2 regions of the Burkholderia vietnamiensis LMG 10929 genome follow, and region 2 is predicted to be linked to the other one. Evidence: predicted binding sites of a transcription regulator. Region 2 holds the regulator's gene; the other holds the start of a gene.
What was found. The regulator LexA, encoded in region 2, represses DNA repair genes until DNA is damaged. The targets are predictions, from matches to a motif close to ACTGTATNNNNATACAGT.

Region 1 (7,798 bases), on a different replicon from region 2:
ATGGCGGATCGTGTCGTTCGGCGCGACGCAGACGACGTCGCGCGACATGATCTCGTTGACGCGATACATGGACGCCTCCTTTTTCAGAGCAAGACGAGCGCGGAGCAGGATGCGTGCCGCGCGCGGTTCACTCGCGGCCGGCGAACGGGTCGCGCGGTGCGACAAATTTGCCAGCGCGCTTGTACATCTTCCACGGCTTCCGCCGCGGCCGGCTCGACGAGCAGTGCGTCAGTGTCCGACGCCCGTCATCACGACGATGGCGAACACCAGCGCGCTCTCGACGGCCGCGAGCGCCGCGACGCCCGCGGCGCCGCTGACCTCGTTCCATGCACGTTCCATGCGTTTCATCTGTCTGCTCCGGTCGGTCCGGCCCGGCGCAGCGTGGCCGCGCAGCCTGGGCCGGGTGCCGCCGTCAGCCGTGATCGCGGCGGCGGTGTCAGGACACCCGGCGCGCGTGGTTCGCGCGGAGCCGGAAGGGTGTCGCGGCGTCGATCGCGCTCGCGCCGCCGAGGGCGGGTTGGGCGCTGTCAGGGAGCCCTGCATCGATCGGTTCGTCGATATGGACTTCCCGGCACGGCCGTCGCAACACGCTGATGCGGCGACGGAAAGGAGCGGCGGCCGCTGACACGGCATCGCGGCCGCCAGCCCGAGTGATCGAGCCTCCGGGATCGAAGGGCGCAACGACCGTACCTGTATACGGCGCGCGGGATGTCGCTTGTCGCGACGTCACGCATGCGGACGCGGCAATACATCGCGATCCGCCAAGGGACAAAGAAAGGAAAACGCCGACGAATAAGCCGCTGCGAGGCGACGGTACGCGGTGATTTCTGCACGTGGCGCGAGCGTTTCGACGCAAGGAAGCTCGCCCCGCGCATCTATCGAGTTCAATGGAACGTACGAGCGCTGCGTGGGACGGCACCTTCTGCGCGAAGCCGCGCTGCGCGCGCTCATCGCTTGTCGCCGCGAACGCGCGCAGCGCACGGCCCACGTCGCAAGCCCTGCGCTCCGCAGCAACCCGCCGCAGCGGCTCACCAACCGATACCACCTCGCGCCGCCCGCATCGCCCGCCGCAAAAAACACGACCACCAAGGCCCAGCAGGCACGCTGTTTGCGCACGCTCGCCGCGCCAATCGACACGCGCGACCCGCCGCGCAGGAGCCACATGAACAGCCGATCCTTGCTGCACCGTCCGGAACCCACGCCCGACCTCGATCCCGATCCGGCGCTGCCGGAGCACGACGATCCGGTGGACCCGCCCGTGCCGGCCGGCCCGCCGCAAGGCGACCCGCCGTCGCGGCCGCCGCCGGTACGGATGCCGGGCGGGGGCGGCGCACCGCAGCCGGCCGCGCGCTCACTGAGAGGAGGACCATCATGGACATTCACGTGCAATCGCCGGACAAGCGCGCGATCGCCCAGGTGCTGGGCCGCTATTTCGAGTCGCGTTCGTTGCGCTATCACATCGAGGAACTGCCGGGCGGTGTGCTGCAGATCGGCTTTCGCGCAAGCGGCCGGCCGGCTGCCGTCACGGTGTCGTTCGACGAGTCGGCTTACGACACGTATACGCACTGGGACGCCAGCCAGAAGCAGCTCGCGCTCGGCCGGCTCGCCGACGGCTTCTCGCGCATGATGTCCACGCGCAGCACGGCCGCGCTCGCCGGCGACTATCACGTCGAGCGTTTCTGATTCAGCCATTCAGCCCCGGCTTGCGCCGGATCCCGGCAAAGCGCCCCGGCTCAACGGGCGCTTTGCGACTTTGCGCGCGTCGCGTAGGATATTTGCTGTTAAGCGCACGCTACGTTCGCACGGCCCGCTGCCGGCGGCCTTGGCCGGCAGCGCGCGACGCGCTTTGATCAGAGTTCATCTTGATTCGAGTTCGATACGCATACCCGACGGAGATTGCCCCGATGACCGTTGCCCGCCCGTTGCTGTCACCCGGCATGCGCCGGCTGGTGTTCGGCCTGTCCGCCTTCACTGCGCTGACCGCGGTCGGCGCGCGCGACGCGGCGGCCCAGACGCCTTCGCCGCTCGGCGAATGGCAATATTCGGCGGGCGTTCCGCTGCGGAAGATCTTCAGCCCCACGATCCCGACGTGGCAGGTGAGCGTCGGCGCCGCGATGACGCTGCAGCCGCGCTATGAGGGCTCCGATCGCTATCGGGTGATGGGCGGCCCGAACGTCGACATCCGCTATCGCGACCTGTTCTTCCTGTCGACGGGCGAGGGGCTCGGCGCGAACGTGCTGCGCGGGCCGAACTGGCGCGTGAGCATGTCGGTCGGTTATGACCTCGGGCGCCGCTCGGCCGACGACCTCGGCCATCTGAACGGCCTCGACAACATCAACGCGGCGCCGGTGATGAAGCTGGCCGCCGACTACGTGATCTCGAAGGACTTCCCGCTCGTGCTGCGCGCCGACGTGCGGCGCAGCATCGGCGGCTCGAACGGCTGGGTCGGCGATTTCTCCGCGTACATGCCGATGCCGGGCAGCAACGAGCATTTCTTCTGGTTTGCCGGGCCCACCGTATCGTTCGCCGATTCGCGCTACATGAACAGCTGGTTCGGCGTGAACCAGGGCGCAGCCGCGCGTTCGGGGCTGCCGGCCTATTCGTCGGGCGCGGGGATGAAGTCGTTCGGCGCCGGCGTGACGATGGTCTGGTTCGTCAACAAGAACTGGTTCGTGACGATGGACGGCGCGATCGAGCAGCTGGTCGGGCGCGCAAGACGCAGCCCGATCACACAGCAGTCGACCAACGGCGTGTTCGACATGTCGGTCAACTACCAGTTCTGATTGCCTCGGCACGCCGCGGCGCGCAGATGACGCACCCGCGCGCGCCTGTGGCATCCGGCGTCACGGTGATATGATTCCGACCTGTACAAACGTACAGTGATCGATCCCGTGACGCCTGCATCGCCGCCGCCTCCGGCGTTTTACTACCTGACCAACTTCGAACGTGCGCTCGCGTGGCTCGGCGAGCGCTACGACGACCTGCTCGACGCCGCCGAGCGCGCGTTCGTCGCCGAGTTCGCGCGGCTGCCGCAGGCATCGCGCGCATTGCTCGTGCGGATGCTGATGCGCAACGGCTCGGACTTCCGCGCGAGCAAGCTCGCGTATGACGAGATCGGCTGCCCGCTCGGCGCGGCCGCGCCGCTCGCCGCGCTCGGCTGGGTCGATCCGGCGCCCGCGCTTACGCTCGACGCGCTGTTCGCGTTGTCGACGCGCGCCGATCTGCTGAAGATGTTTCCGTCGCTCGGTGCGCATGCGGGCGAGCGCAAGCCGGAATGGCTCGAACGCCTGCGCCCGGCTTACGGCGACGTCGCGCAACCGCTCGACGCATGGTGCGCCCAGGCCGACGATCGCGTGCTGCGGGTGACGGTCGGCGCGCTGTGCGAACGGCTGCGGCTGATGTTCTTCGGCAATCTTCATCAGGACTGGACCGAGTTCGTGCTCGCCGATCTCGGCGTGTTCCAGTACGAAAGCGTGCCGTTCGCGCCGTCGTCGCGCGCGTTCCAGCAGCGTGCCGACGTCGATGCGTATCTCGCGCTGCACGCGTGCCGCGCGGCGCTCGACGCCTGGCCGGACGAGCTGCCGTTCGACGAGCTGCTCGACGCGATCGACGTGGTCGAATGCGCGCAGCCGTGGCTCGCGACGCGCCGCGCAAAACTCCTGTTCACGCTCGGCCAGACCTGCGAGCGCCGCGCCGACTGGGACGCCGCGCTCGACGCGTATGCGCGCAGCGCGTGGCCGGGCAGCCGGCATCGGCGCATTCGCGTGCTGGAACGCTGCGAACGCATCGCCGATGCACTCGCGCTCGCGCTCGACGCGCGCGAGCGCTTCGAAAGCGACGAGGAACGCCAGCGGGTCGAGCGGATGCTGCCGCGCTTGCAGCGCCGTCTGGGGCAGCCGGTCGAACGCGCGCGCAGCGCGCCGGCCGTGTCGCGCGAGACGCTCGTGCTGGCGCGCCCGGACGCGTCCGTCAGCGTCGAATACGCGGTGCGCGACCATCTTGCGCAGCCGGGCGCGCCGGTCCATTACGTCGAGAACACGCTGATCAATTCGCTGTTCGGACTGCTGTGCTGGGAGCCCGTGTTCGCGGCCGTGCCCGGCGCCTTCTTCCATCCGTTCCAGCGCGGCCCGGCCGACCTGCACGCGCCCGATTTCGCGGTGCGCCGCGCGGACGCGTTCGCCGCCTGTTTCGCGCAGCTCGACTCGGGCGCATACCAGGACACGATCCGTCGGCACTATGCGACCAAGACGGGGCTGCAGTCGCCGTTCGTGTTCTGGGGCGTGCTGACCGACGAACTGCTCGACGACGCGCTTGCGTGCTTGCCGCCCGAGCATTTGCGGCTGTGGTTCACGCGCCTGCTCGCGGATATCCGCAGCAATCGCTCGGGGCTGCCCGATCTGGTCCGCTTCTGGCCCGGCGAGCGGCGCTACGAGCTGATCGAGGTGAAGGGCCCCGGCGACCGGCTGCAGGACAACCAGACGCGCTGGCTCGCGTACTGCGTGGCGCACGGCATCCCGGTGCGCGTCGTCGATGTCGAATGGGCGGGCGCCGGCGTCGAACACGCCGAAGCGGCAGGGCTGTCCGCATGAGCTACGTCGTCGCGGTGCGGGCGATGTGCGAGTTCACCGCGCGGCGCGGCGATCTCGACCTGCGCTTCACGCCCGCGCCGACCGCGCTCGAAGGCATCGCCGGCCACGGCGCCGTCACGTCGGCGCGCGGCGCACGCTACGAAACCGAAATCGCGCTCGCCGGCACGTGGGGCACGCTGACCGTGCGCGGGCGTGCGGACGGCTACGACCCGGTCGCGAACCGCCTCGAGGAGATCAAGACTTACCGCGGCAGCCTCGACGCGATGCCGGCCAACCATCGCGCGCTGCACTGGGCGCAGGCGAAGGTCTATGCGCATCTGATGTGCGCGACGCGCGGCCTCGCCGAAATCGACGTCGCGCTCGTCTATTTCGACATCGTGTCCGAGCGCGAAACGGTGCTGACGGAAACGCTGAGCGCCGAGGCGCTCGCCGCGTTCTTCGCCGAACAGTGCGCGTGCTTCGTCGGCTGGGCCGAGCGCGAGGCCGCGCATCGTGCGGCCCGCGATGAGGCGCTGCGTGCGCTGACCTTCCCGCACGGGCAGTTCCGCAGCGGGCAGCGCGAGCTGGCCGTGTCCGTCTATCGCGCGGCGCGCGACGAAGGCTGCCTGATCGCCCAGGCGCCGACCGGGATCGGCAAGACGCTCGGCACCGTGTTTCCGATGCTGAAGGCGTGCGGCGAAGGCAAGCTCGATCACGTGTTCTTCCTGACCGCGAAGACGCCCGGCCGCGCGCTCGCGCTCGACGCGGCCAGGACGCTCGGTGCCGGCACGCCGGCGCTGCCGCTGCGCGTGCTCGAACTCGTCGCGCGCGACAAGGCATGCGAGCATCCCGATCGCGCGTGTCACGGCGAGTCGTGCCCGCTGGCGCAGGGCTTCTACGACCGGCTGCCGGCCGCGCGCGACGCCGCGATCGGCGCGGGGCTGCTCGATCGCGATACCGTGCGCGCCGCCGCGCTCGCGCACGACGTGTGTCCGTATTACCTCGCGCAGGAGCTGGCGCGCTGGTCCGACATGGCGATCGGCGACTACAACTACTACTACGACGGCAGCGCGATGCTGCATGTACTCGCACAGCAGAACCAGTGGCGCGTCGGCGTGCTCGTCGACGAGGCGCACAACCTGCTCGACCGCGCCCGGCGGATGTACAGCGCGTCGCTCGATCCGTTCGCGTTTGCCGCCGCGCGCGAAGCGGCGCCGCCGACGCTGCGCAAGGCGTTCGACCGGCTCGCGCGCGCGTGGGGCGCGCTCAATCGTGCGCAGGCCGAGCGCTATGCGGCGTACCCGGCTATTCCGGCGGGGCTCGTGTCCGCGGTGCAGAACCTCGTGGCGACGATCGGCGAGCACCTGACCGATGCGCCGCGCGCGAACGACGACGCGCTGTTGCGCTTCCATTTCGATGCGATCCAGTTCGGCGTGCTCGCCGACGCATTCGACAGCGCGTCGATCTTCGACGCGACCTTGCACGGCGAGCCGCTGCCGCGTCAGGCGGCACTCGACACGGTCGATGCGCTCGTGCCGGCTGCGCGCCGCCGTCGCATCCAGTCGACGCTGTGCGTGCGCAACGTGATACCGGCCGGTTTTCTCGCGCCGCGCTACGAGGCCGCCCGCGCCACCGTGCTGTTTTCCGGCACGTTGAGCCCGTTCCGGTTCTATCGCGACACGCTCGGCTTGCCGGCCGACACGGGCTGGCTCGACGTCGAAGGGCCGTTTCGCGCCGAGCAGTTGACGGTGCGCGTGGCGAGCCACGTGTCGACGCGCTGGCGCGATCGTGACCGCTCGCTCGAGCCGATCGTCGATCTGATCGCCGCGCAATATGCGACACGTCCCGGCAACTACCTCGGCTTTCTGAGCAGCTTCGACTATCTCGCGCGCGTCGTCGCGCTGATGCAGGCGCGCCATCCCGACGTGCCTGTCTGGGCGCAGTCGCCCGGCATGGCCGAAAGCGAGCGCGACGCGTTCCTGGCGCGCTTCGACGCCGGCGGACGCGGCGTCGGCTTCGCGGTGCTGGGCGGGGCGTTCTCGGAAGGCGTCGATTTGGTGGGCGAGCGGCTGATCGGTGCGTTCATCGCGACGCTCGGCCTGCCGCAGATCAACGACGTCAATGAACAGATGCGGCGCGCGATGGACGCGCGTTTCGGCAACGGCTACGACTACATCTATCTGTATCCGGGCCTGCAGAAGGTCGTGCAGGCGGCCGGGCGCGTGATCCGCACCGAACGCGACGAAGGCGTCGTGCATCTGATCGACGATCGCTACCGGCGCCGCGAGGTGCGCGATCTGTTGCCGCGCTGGTGGCGCATCGGTTGAACGCGAGGGCGGTGCGGCGCGCCGCTACAGCACGTTGAGCATCGCGAGCGCCGTTTCCTGCAGATGCGGAAGCACGCGCCGCACCGCCGCGTCGGTCGATTCGCCGGCGATCGGCATGTTGGTGCTCAATGCGGCGACCACTTCGCCGTGACGATTCTTCAGCGGCACCGCGATGCCGCGCACGCCCACCTGCAATTGCTGCTCGATCACCGCGAAGCCCGCGTCACGCGCGTGGTCGACCTGTTCGAGCAGGCGCGCCTTGTTCGTGATCGTGTGCGGCGTGAACGGCGCCAGTTCGGTGCCGTCGAGCCACGCGCGCACGGCCTCGCGGTCGGGATGATGGGCGAGCAGCACGACGCCCGGCGACGTCAGCGGCGCCGGCACGCGCGCGCCGAGCACGAAGCCGGTCGTCATCACGCGCGACACGCCGTTGCGGGCGATGAACACGAGTTCCCAGCCGTCGAGCACGCTCACGTACGCCGATTCGTTCAGCGACGCGCTCAGTTGCTGCAGATACGGCTGCACCATGCGCGGCAGGCGTGCCGAGTCGAAGTACGACCAGCCGACCCGCAGCACGCGCGGCGTCAGCCCGTAGAGCTTGCCGTCGGTGTACACGTAGCCGAGCGATTCGAGCGTCAGCAGGTAGCGGCGCGCGGCCGTACGCGTGAGGCCGGTGCGCGCGGCGGCCTGGGTGGGCGTCATCCGTGCATGCTGACTGTCGAACGCCTCCAGGATCATCAGGCCTTTTTCCAGGCCGGCAATCCAGTCGCGTCGGTCGAGTTCGGGCTTTTTCATCGTCGAGGGCGGAGTGGGGCGCGTGCGGTCGCCGCGCCCGGACGGGCGATCATCGTGCGAATGCGCGGCTGGGAGGCGAGGCGGTCGATGCGGTCGACGGCTTGCGAT
Region 2 (7,798 bases):
GCGGCGCGCGCGTGGCTGTTCCCGCACATCGGTCCGGACATCGGCAACCATCTCGGCTGGATCGTCGCGTTCGCGGTCGCCGGTACGCTGTTCGTGATCCCGACCGCCGGCGAGGTGCCGATCATCCAGGCGATGCTGTCGCTCGGCATGGGCGTCGGCCCGGCCGCCGCGCTGCTGATGACGCTGCCGCCGATCAGCGTGCCGTCGCTCGCGATGCTCGCGCGCTCTTTCAAGCCGTACATGCTGGCGATCGTCTCGGTGCTCGTCGTCGTGTTCGGGGTCGTGAGCGGGCTGCTCGCGATCGCGTTCGGGTTCTGACCGGCGGCCGGCGCCGTATTGGCGGATGCTCGCTGCTGCCGCCGCTGTCACCGCAGTAGCCGCGCGCGACAGCCGCCCATGCGGACCAGCGAGCCGGCCGTGTGCGCGTGCCCGGTGACCGGCCGGCCGGCGCGCCGCCCGCGCCTCGTATTCACCCGGCGCCGCCGCTACACGCGTGCGGTGCCCTTTACAAGAAGCAAACAGGAAAACGCATGACCCAACCGAAGATTCATCCTCGACTCGAAAAGGCGCTGACGCGCGGCGATCTCGCGATCCGCCAGGCCAATTCCGCACGCGCCACGGCCGTGCTGAACGCGCTCGGCACGATGATCATCGAAGCGTCCGCCACGATCGGCGTCGAAGCGAGCATCGAGATTCCGCACGGCGATCGCATCTACGACCCGGTCAACGGGCTGTGGCCGCAAAAGATGCTGGTGTCGTTCGACGGTCCGGTAGCCGAGGCCGACGCGGAGGAATTGCGCGCGGTCTATCTGATCGCCGACGATCCCGGCACGCAGTTCCGCGTCGAGTGGCATCGCGCGGACGGCAAGCTCGGTCGTCAGGAAGGCGGCCCGCTGGCGACCGTCGCGTTCCTGACCGACGTCGAAATTCCGTGGAGCGACGACGACGAGTGACGTCGTCGTCGGCTCGGCACACCGGCCGGCGCGGTATGCGCGTGCGCGTCAGCGCATCATCCGCCGCCGGAACAGCCACGCCGACACCACGAAGCCGCTGAGCGCATAGGCGGCGAGCACCGCGACGTGCAGCCCGACGTCGGTTGCCGGCCGGCCGAGCATCGCGGGCCGGATCAGTTCGACCGCGTTCGCGAGCGGCAGCAGATGCGCGGCGTGCTGCGCGAGCGGCGGCAACTGCGTGATCGGGAAGAACACGCCGGACAGCAGCAGCATCGGCGTCAGCACGAGCGTCTGGTAGAACATGAAGAAGTCGTAGGACGGCGCGAGCGCGGTGACGATCATCGCGGTGCTCGCGAACGCGAGGCCGGCGAGCGCGATCACCGGTAGCGCCGCGAGCATCGACGGAAACCGCGCATAGCCGAGCAGGCCGGCGACCAGCATGATCGCGGCGCCCGACAACAGCGCCTTGCTCGCGCCCCAGACGATCTCCCCGAGCACGATGTCGCCGAGCGCGAGCGGCGTGTGCATGATTGCTTCCCACGTGCGCTGCACGTGCATGCGCGAGAAGCCCGAATACATCGACTCGAAGCTCGCGGACATCATCACGCTCGAACCGACCGTGCCGGCCGCGAGGAACGCGATATACGACACGCCGTCGACGTGCCCGAGCATCAGCCCCAGCCCGAATCCCAGCCCGAACAGGTAGATCATCGGATCGGCGAGATTGCCGAACAGCGACGCGAGCGCGAGCTTTCGCCACACCAGATAATTGCGCCGCCACACCGCGATCCAGTTGGTCGCATTCGCGGGCAGCGCGATCGCGAAGCGCGTTTCGCGCGGCGGGGCGGACGATGTGGAGGCGGAATAGTTGCGAACGTCCATGGTCGGTCAGTCCTGCATTTCGCGGCCCGTGAGCCGCAGGAACACGTCTTCCAGATTGGCCGGACGGTGCAGATAGCGCAATCCCGCACGGCCTTTGAGCCGCGCGGCGAGCGGTTCGGGGTCGCTCACGTAGCAGAACAGCGTTTCGCCGCTGATCTCGGTGCGCTCGGCGAACGGCGCCACCTCGTCGCGCAGCGCGACCGGATCCGGCCCGTAGATCTCGATCACGTCGCACCCGATCTCCGACTCGATCAGCGCGTGCGGCGCGCCTTCGGCGATCTTGCGGCCTTCCTCGATCACGCACAGCCGATCGCACAGGCGCTCGGCTTCTTCCATGAAGTGCGTCGTGATCAGGATCGTCTTGCCGCGCGCGAGCAGCGAGCGCAAGCGTTCCCACATCAGGTGCCGCGCCTGCGGATCGAGGCCGGTCGTCGGCTCGTCGAGCACCAGCACGTCGGGATCGTTCACGAGCGCCCGCGCGAGCGTCAGGCGCCGCTTCATGCCGCCCGACAACTCGCCGACGCGCGCGTCCGCCTTGTTCTCCAGCTTCGCGAATTCGAGCAGCGGCGGCACGAGTGCGCGCGCGGCCGGCGCGGAGATCCCGAAATAGCGGCTGAACACGAGCAGGTTCTCGCGGACCGTGAAGTCCGGATCGAGATTGTCGAATTGCGGCACGACGCCGACGCGCCGGCGCGCATGGCGGGCGCGCGACGGGACCGGCTCGCCGCAGAGCGAAATGGCGCCCGCGTCCGGATAGACGAGGCCAAGCAGCATTTTCAGTGTGGTGGTCTTGCCGGCGCCGTTCGGGCCGAGCAGCCCGTAGCATTCGCCGGCCTCGACGTGGAAGGACAGGTCGTTGACGACGAGTCGGTCGCCATAGCGTTTTTCGACGTTCCGGAAATCGATCGGTGCAACGGACATGGGCAGGGTGTCGTTGTGAACGGGCGCCGCCGCGCCGGCCGGCTCGGCGGATGCCACGCGCCGTATGCGAACGGCTCGGACTGTCGCCGGTCACACGGACATGGCTCGCGTGCCCGCGCTGACGGCACGGACGACCCATTCTAGTGCATCGACCGCGCCGCTTCAGCGCGGGCCTGCGGTTTGCGTCGGATGCGCACACGAATCGTGCGCTGCATCATTGCCGACGCGCGTGGTGCGGCGAATCAGCGTTTTCCATCCCTTGCGCGTTGGATTGCGGCGCACCATGATGATTGCATAGCGCACGTAGTCGCGACCGGGAGGTTTCATGGCTAGCTACAACAAGATTCTGCTTTGCTACGACGGCACGCTCGAGGGACGCAAGGCACTGCGGTGCGGCGCGAATCTCGCGCTCGACCTGAAGGCGGAAACGCATTTGCTGTCGGTCGTCGACATGCGCTCGAGCATCGCGCAGAGCGCGGGACTGCTGACCGATGTCGCGTGCGGCCGCTTCGAAGAAACCGCGCGCGAGATCCTGCAGGAAGGGGTGAACTGGCTGCGCGAGCGCGGCGTGCAGGCCGAAGGTCATTTTGCGTTCGGCTACCCGATCGACGAAATCGCGAACCTCGCAACCGAGATCGGCGCCGACCTCGTCGTCGTCGGCCATCGCTGTCGAAGCGGATTGTCGAGATGGTGGATGGGGGCCGGCAACACGCTACTGCTCGATCGCGTGAACTGCAGCATCCTCGTCGCATGTTCGTCGGCCCAGGAGCAGAAGGCCGAGATCGCACGCGAGCGCGAGGCGGCTACCGCGAGCGGTAAATAGTGGGCTAATGGCACGAGGATGCACGCGTTTGCCGCATGACCAGCTCGCTGGCTTCGCGATGAGCGCGTGCCGTGTGCCGCATCCGCGGCACCGCCTACCGGCAACGCGCGCTCAGCCGTGCAGGTCGATTGCCGCGAGCTTCCACGTAAACAGGCCGAAGCGGTGGAAAATCGCCGCGTAGCGTGTGCCGTCGGCGCTGCGCTGGTACGTCACGACGAACTCGTCGATATTGCGGTAGCCCGCGCTCGTTTGCTGTGTCCGACCGGGATCGCTCGCGCCGGCTGGGGCGGGAGCTGGCACCGGGACCGAGGTGGCGCCGCTGGCGGCTGCCGGCACGCTCGCTGGACTGCCGGCGCTCGACGGTGGCACAGCCGGCGCGCTGGCTGGCGCGGTGCCTGACGGCGACCTCGACGGCGAGCCGGCCCATTCGGGAGGCCGTTCGCCGGGACTACCGCGCGGCGGGATGCCGCTCATCAACGCTGCAACACCTTCCGGCGTCGCGTACGCGTCGACCAGCGGGCCGATCAACGCAGACCCGATCAATGCGCCCAGCACCGCGAACGGATTGTTCTTCTTCACCGCGTCGATCCGGCGCATCAATTCTTCCGTGACCTGCTGCTTCAGACTGATGCGCAGCGACGGAAAATCGACGTACTCGCTGACCGCCTGCGCATCGCGCGCATCGATTGCCGATTTGAGCCGGCCGAGTGCCACGTATGGCGACGCATATGCGTAACCGATCGCCGCCAATACGGCGACGATCAGCACGGCGATCAGTAGCGGCTTGAGCCGCCGGACGCGGCCCGCAGATCCAGTCACGATGCCTCCGGTGCGGATGGGTTCCGCCCTCAGAGACCGTGGTGCGCTGCCGATCGTTCCTCGGCGATGCAACGGTCGATCATCCGGCAGACGGCGTCGATCGTCCCCACCATGATCAGGCGCGAGCGGCCGTGATAGACGCGCACCGGTGCGCGGCGCGCCGGTTCCGCATGATTCAGGCCGGCATTCAGCGAGACCCGCGCGAATGCGGGCAGCGCCGACGGCAGCAGCGACGCCTGCCGTTCGACTGCGACTTCTTCGCTCACTGCGGGCGCCGCAGCGGACAGCGGCGCGCAGGGCGTGCGGCCGCGCAGGTGACGCAGGCGGCCGAATTGACGGAAAGGCAGCAGACGGGACAGGCGTTCCATGGTGTTCTCCTCAGCGAGACCGATTGTCAGAGTTCGCCCGAGCGGATCAGCCCGACGGCGATGCCTTCCAGCGCAAATTCCGCGCTGCCGGCTTTGACGAAGATGTTTTCGTAATCCGGGTTCTCCGCGATCAGCTCGATGCCGCCGGGACGGCGCATCAGGCGCTTGACGGTGACGTCGTCGCCCAGCCGCGCGACGATGATCTGGCCGTCCTTCGCTTCGGTGCGCTTTTGCACCGCGAGGAGGTCGCCGTCGAGAATGCCGGCGTCGCGCATCGACAGGCCGCGCACCTTCAACAGATAGTCGGGCTTGCTCGTGAAGAGCGCCGGATCGCACGCGTAATGCTGTGAGATGTGTTCCTGCGCAAGGATCGGGCTACCGGCGGCGACGCGGCCGACGAGCGGCAGCGACAACTGCATCAGCCCGGCGTGCGGCAACGTGAACTGGTGCGGCATGTCGTCGATGCCGAGCAGGCGGATGCCGCGCGAGGCGCCTGCCGCCAGCTCGATCACGCCCTTGCGCGCCAGCGCGCGCAGGTGCTCCTCGGCTGCATTCGGCGAGCTGAAGCCCAGTTCGGCGGCGATCTCGGCGCGCGTGGGCGGGAAACCCGAGCGCTCGATCGCGCGGCGGATCAAGTCGAACACTTGCTGCTGACGTGCGGTGAGTTTGGTCATGGCTCAACTGTATGGATAGACAGTGAGCTGTATTTTTATACAGTACTTCGCGAATTTCAAGTGTTACTTGAGGTTCGATGCGATCGCGCCGATTCCGCCGTCGTTTTGCGACGTCCCGACGCCGGTTCATCCGCCGCAACCGTCCGCCCAGTCTGCGTTAGCACTTTTGAGTATTAAAAAATGAAGAACGATTATTTTTAATAATGTAACCCGTTCGTTAGACTGGCCCGACATCGCAACACCGACGACACTGGAGAACCAATGATGGCGAAGCGCAATACGGGGCTGGGCGGCGCAGCGGGGCGCCTGATCGCAACACTGGCGTTGGGCGCGGCGGCGGCGCTCGGCATCGCCTCGCACGCATGGGCCGACACGACGTTCCTGAACGTGTCCTACGACCCGACGCGCGAGCTGTACCAGGACTACAACCAGGCGTTCGGCAAGGAATGGAAGGCGAAGACGGGCGAGACGGTCAACTTCAAGCAGTCGCACGGCGGCTCGGGCGCGCAGGCGCGCTCGGTGCTCGACGGGCTGCAGGCCGACGTGGTCACGCTCGCGCTGGCATACGACATCGATGCGCTCGCGAACAAGGGGCTCGTCGCGAAGGACTGGCAGAAGCGCCTGCCGGACAACGCATCGCCGTACACGTCGACGATCGTGTTCCTGGTGCGCAAGGGCAACCCGAAGGGCATCAAGGACTGGGACGATCTGACCAGGCCCGGCATTTCGATCGTCACGCCGAACCCGAAGACCTCGGGCGGCGCGCGCTGGAACTATCTGGCCGCGTGGGCGTACGCGGTGCACAAGCCGGGCGGCAGCGAGCAGAGCGCGAAGGAGTTCGTGACGAAGCTCTACAAGAATGCAGGCGTGCTCGACTCCGGCGCGCGCGGCGCGACGACGAGCTTCGTGCAGCGCGGCATTGGCGACGTGCTGATCGCGTGGGAGAACGAGGCGTTCCTGTCGATCAAGGAATTCGGCACCGACAAGTTCGAGATCGTGGTGCCGTCGGTGAGCATCCTCGCCGAGCCGCCCGTCGCGGTGGTCGACAAGGTGGTCGACAAGAAGGGCACGCGCAAGCTGGCCGAGGCCTACCTGAATTTCCTGTACAGCCCGCAGGGCCAGGAGATCGCCGCGCGCAACTACTACCGGCCGCGCTCGAAGAACGTGCCGGCGGAGCTGACGAAGCAGTTCCCGAAGCTCAAGCTGTACACGGTGGACGACACGTTCGGCGGCTGGACGAATGCGCAGAAGACGCATTTCGCGGACGGCGGCGTGTTCGATTCGATCTACAAGCCGCAATAACGCCACGCAGTAACGACACGCAGCACACGATAACGACAGCGGCGCGCCACGACAGCGCGCCGCATACCCGACGGGCCGGCGCGCGATTCCGAGCGCCGGCATATGCGTCGGGCCCATGAGCAGCATCGACCCAGCAAGAGCATCCGATGACGACGTACATCTTTCGCAAGCCGAGCGCGCTGCCCGGTTTCGGCGTGACGCTCGGCATCACGGTGGCGTATTTGAGCCTCGTGGTGCTGATTCCGCTCGCCGCCACATTTCTCAAGACCGCGACCTTGTCGTGGGACCAGTTCGTCGCGGCCGTCACGTCGCCGCGCGTGCTCGCGTCGTACCGGCTGACGTTTTCGGCCGCACTCGGCGGCGCGTTGATCAACGCCGTGTTCGGCTTTCTCGTCGCGTGGGTGCTGGTGCGCTACACGTTCCCGTTCAAGCGCGTCGTCGACGCGATCGTCGACCTGCCGTTCGCGCTGCCGACGTCCGTCGCCGGCATCTCGCTCGCGGCCGTCTACGCGACCAACGGCTGGGTCGGCCAGTATCTCGCGCCGCTCGGCATCAAGATCGCGTTCACGCCGGCCGGCGTGCTGGTCGCGTTGACGTTCATCGGGCTGCCGTTCGTCGTGCGCACCGTGCAGCCCGTGCTCGAGGATTTCGAGCGCGAGCAGGAGGAGGCCGCCGCATGCCTCGGCGCGTCGCGCTGGCTCACGTTCCGCCGCGTCGTGCTGCCGGCCGTGCTGCCCGCGCTGCTCACCGGCTTCGCGCTCGCGTTCGCGCGCGCGCTCGGCGAGTACGGGTCGGTGATCTTCATCGCCGGCAACGTGCCGATGAAGTCCGAGATCACGTCGCTGCTGATCATCACGAAGCTCGAGCAGTACGACTACGCGGGCGCGACCGCGCTGGCGGTCGTGATGCTGGTCGTGTCGTTCCTGATGCTGCTGCTGATCAACACGCTGCAGTGGTATCTGCAGCGCCGCACGAGCCGGGGCGCGAGCGCGCCCGTCGCGGTGGCCGCGAGCGCCGCGGGAGGTGCGCAATGAGCCGCCAGTCCAGCATCGTGTC

Region 1: AK36_RS05095 (VRR-NUC domain-containing protein) is a predicted target of LexA. The motif match lies at 2,864-2,881, and genes of this name have one in related genera.

The regions. Positions count from the first base shown of each region.
Region 1 is NZ_CP009630.1:1,121,874-1,129,671, reverse strand. Features, by position in the region: gene AK36_RS05110 (CBS domain-containing protein) at 1-69, opposite strand, end outside; gene AK36_RS05105 (ATP-binding protein) at 1,372-1,683, shown strand; gene AK36_RS05100 (MipA/OmpV family protein) at 1,905-2,783, shown strand; gene AK36_RS05095 (VRR-NUC domain-containing protein) at 2,892-4,589, shown strand; gene AK36_RS05090 (ATP-dependent DNA helicase) at 4,586-6,895, shown strand; gene AK36_RS05085 (IclR family transcriptional regulator domain-containing protein) at 6,920-7,690, opposite strand.
Region 2 is NZ_CP009631.1:2,504,107-2,511,904, reverse strand. Features, by position in the region: gene AK36_RS21325 (permease) at 1-318, shown strand, start outside; gene AK36_RS21320 (hypothetical protein) at 531-953, shown strand; gene AK36_RS21315 (ABC transporter permease) at 1,002-1,835, opposite strand; gene nodI (nodulation factor ABC transporter ATP-binding protein NodI) at 1,842-2,756, opposite strand; gene AK36_RS21305 (universal stress protein) at 3,082-3,579, shown strand; gene AK36_RS21300 (DUF2939 domain-containing protein) at 3,691-4,398, opposite strand; gene AK36_RS21295 (hypothetical protein) at 4,428-4,766, opposite strand; gene lexA (transcriptional repressor LexA) at 4,793-5,440, opposite strand; gene AK36_RS21285 (sulfate ABC transporter substrate-binding protein) at 5,705-6,742, shown strand; gene cysT (sulfate ABC transporter permease subunit CysT) at 6,889-7,776, shown strand; gene cysW (sulfate ABC transporter permease subunit CysW) at 7,773-7,798, shown strand, end outside.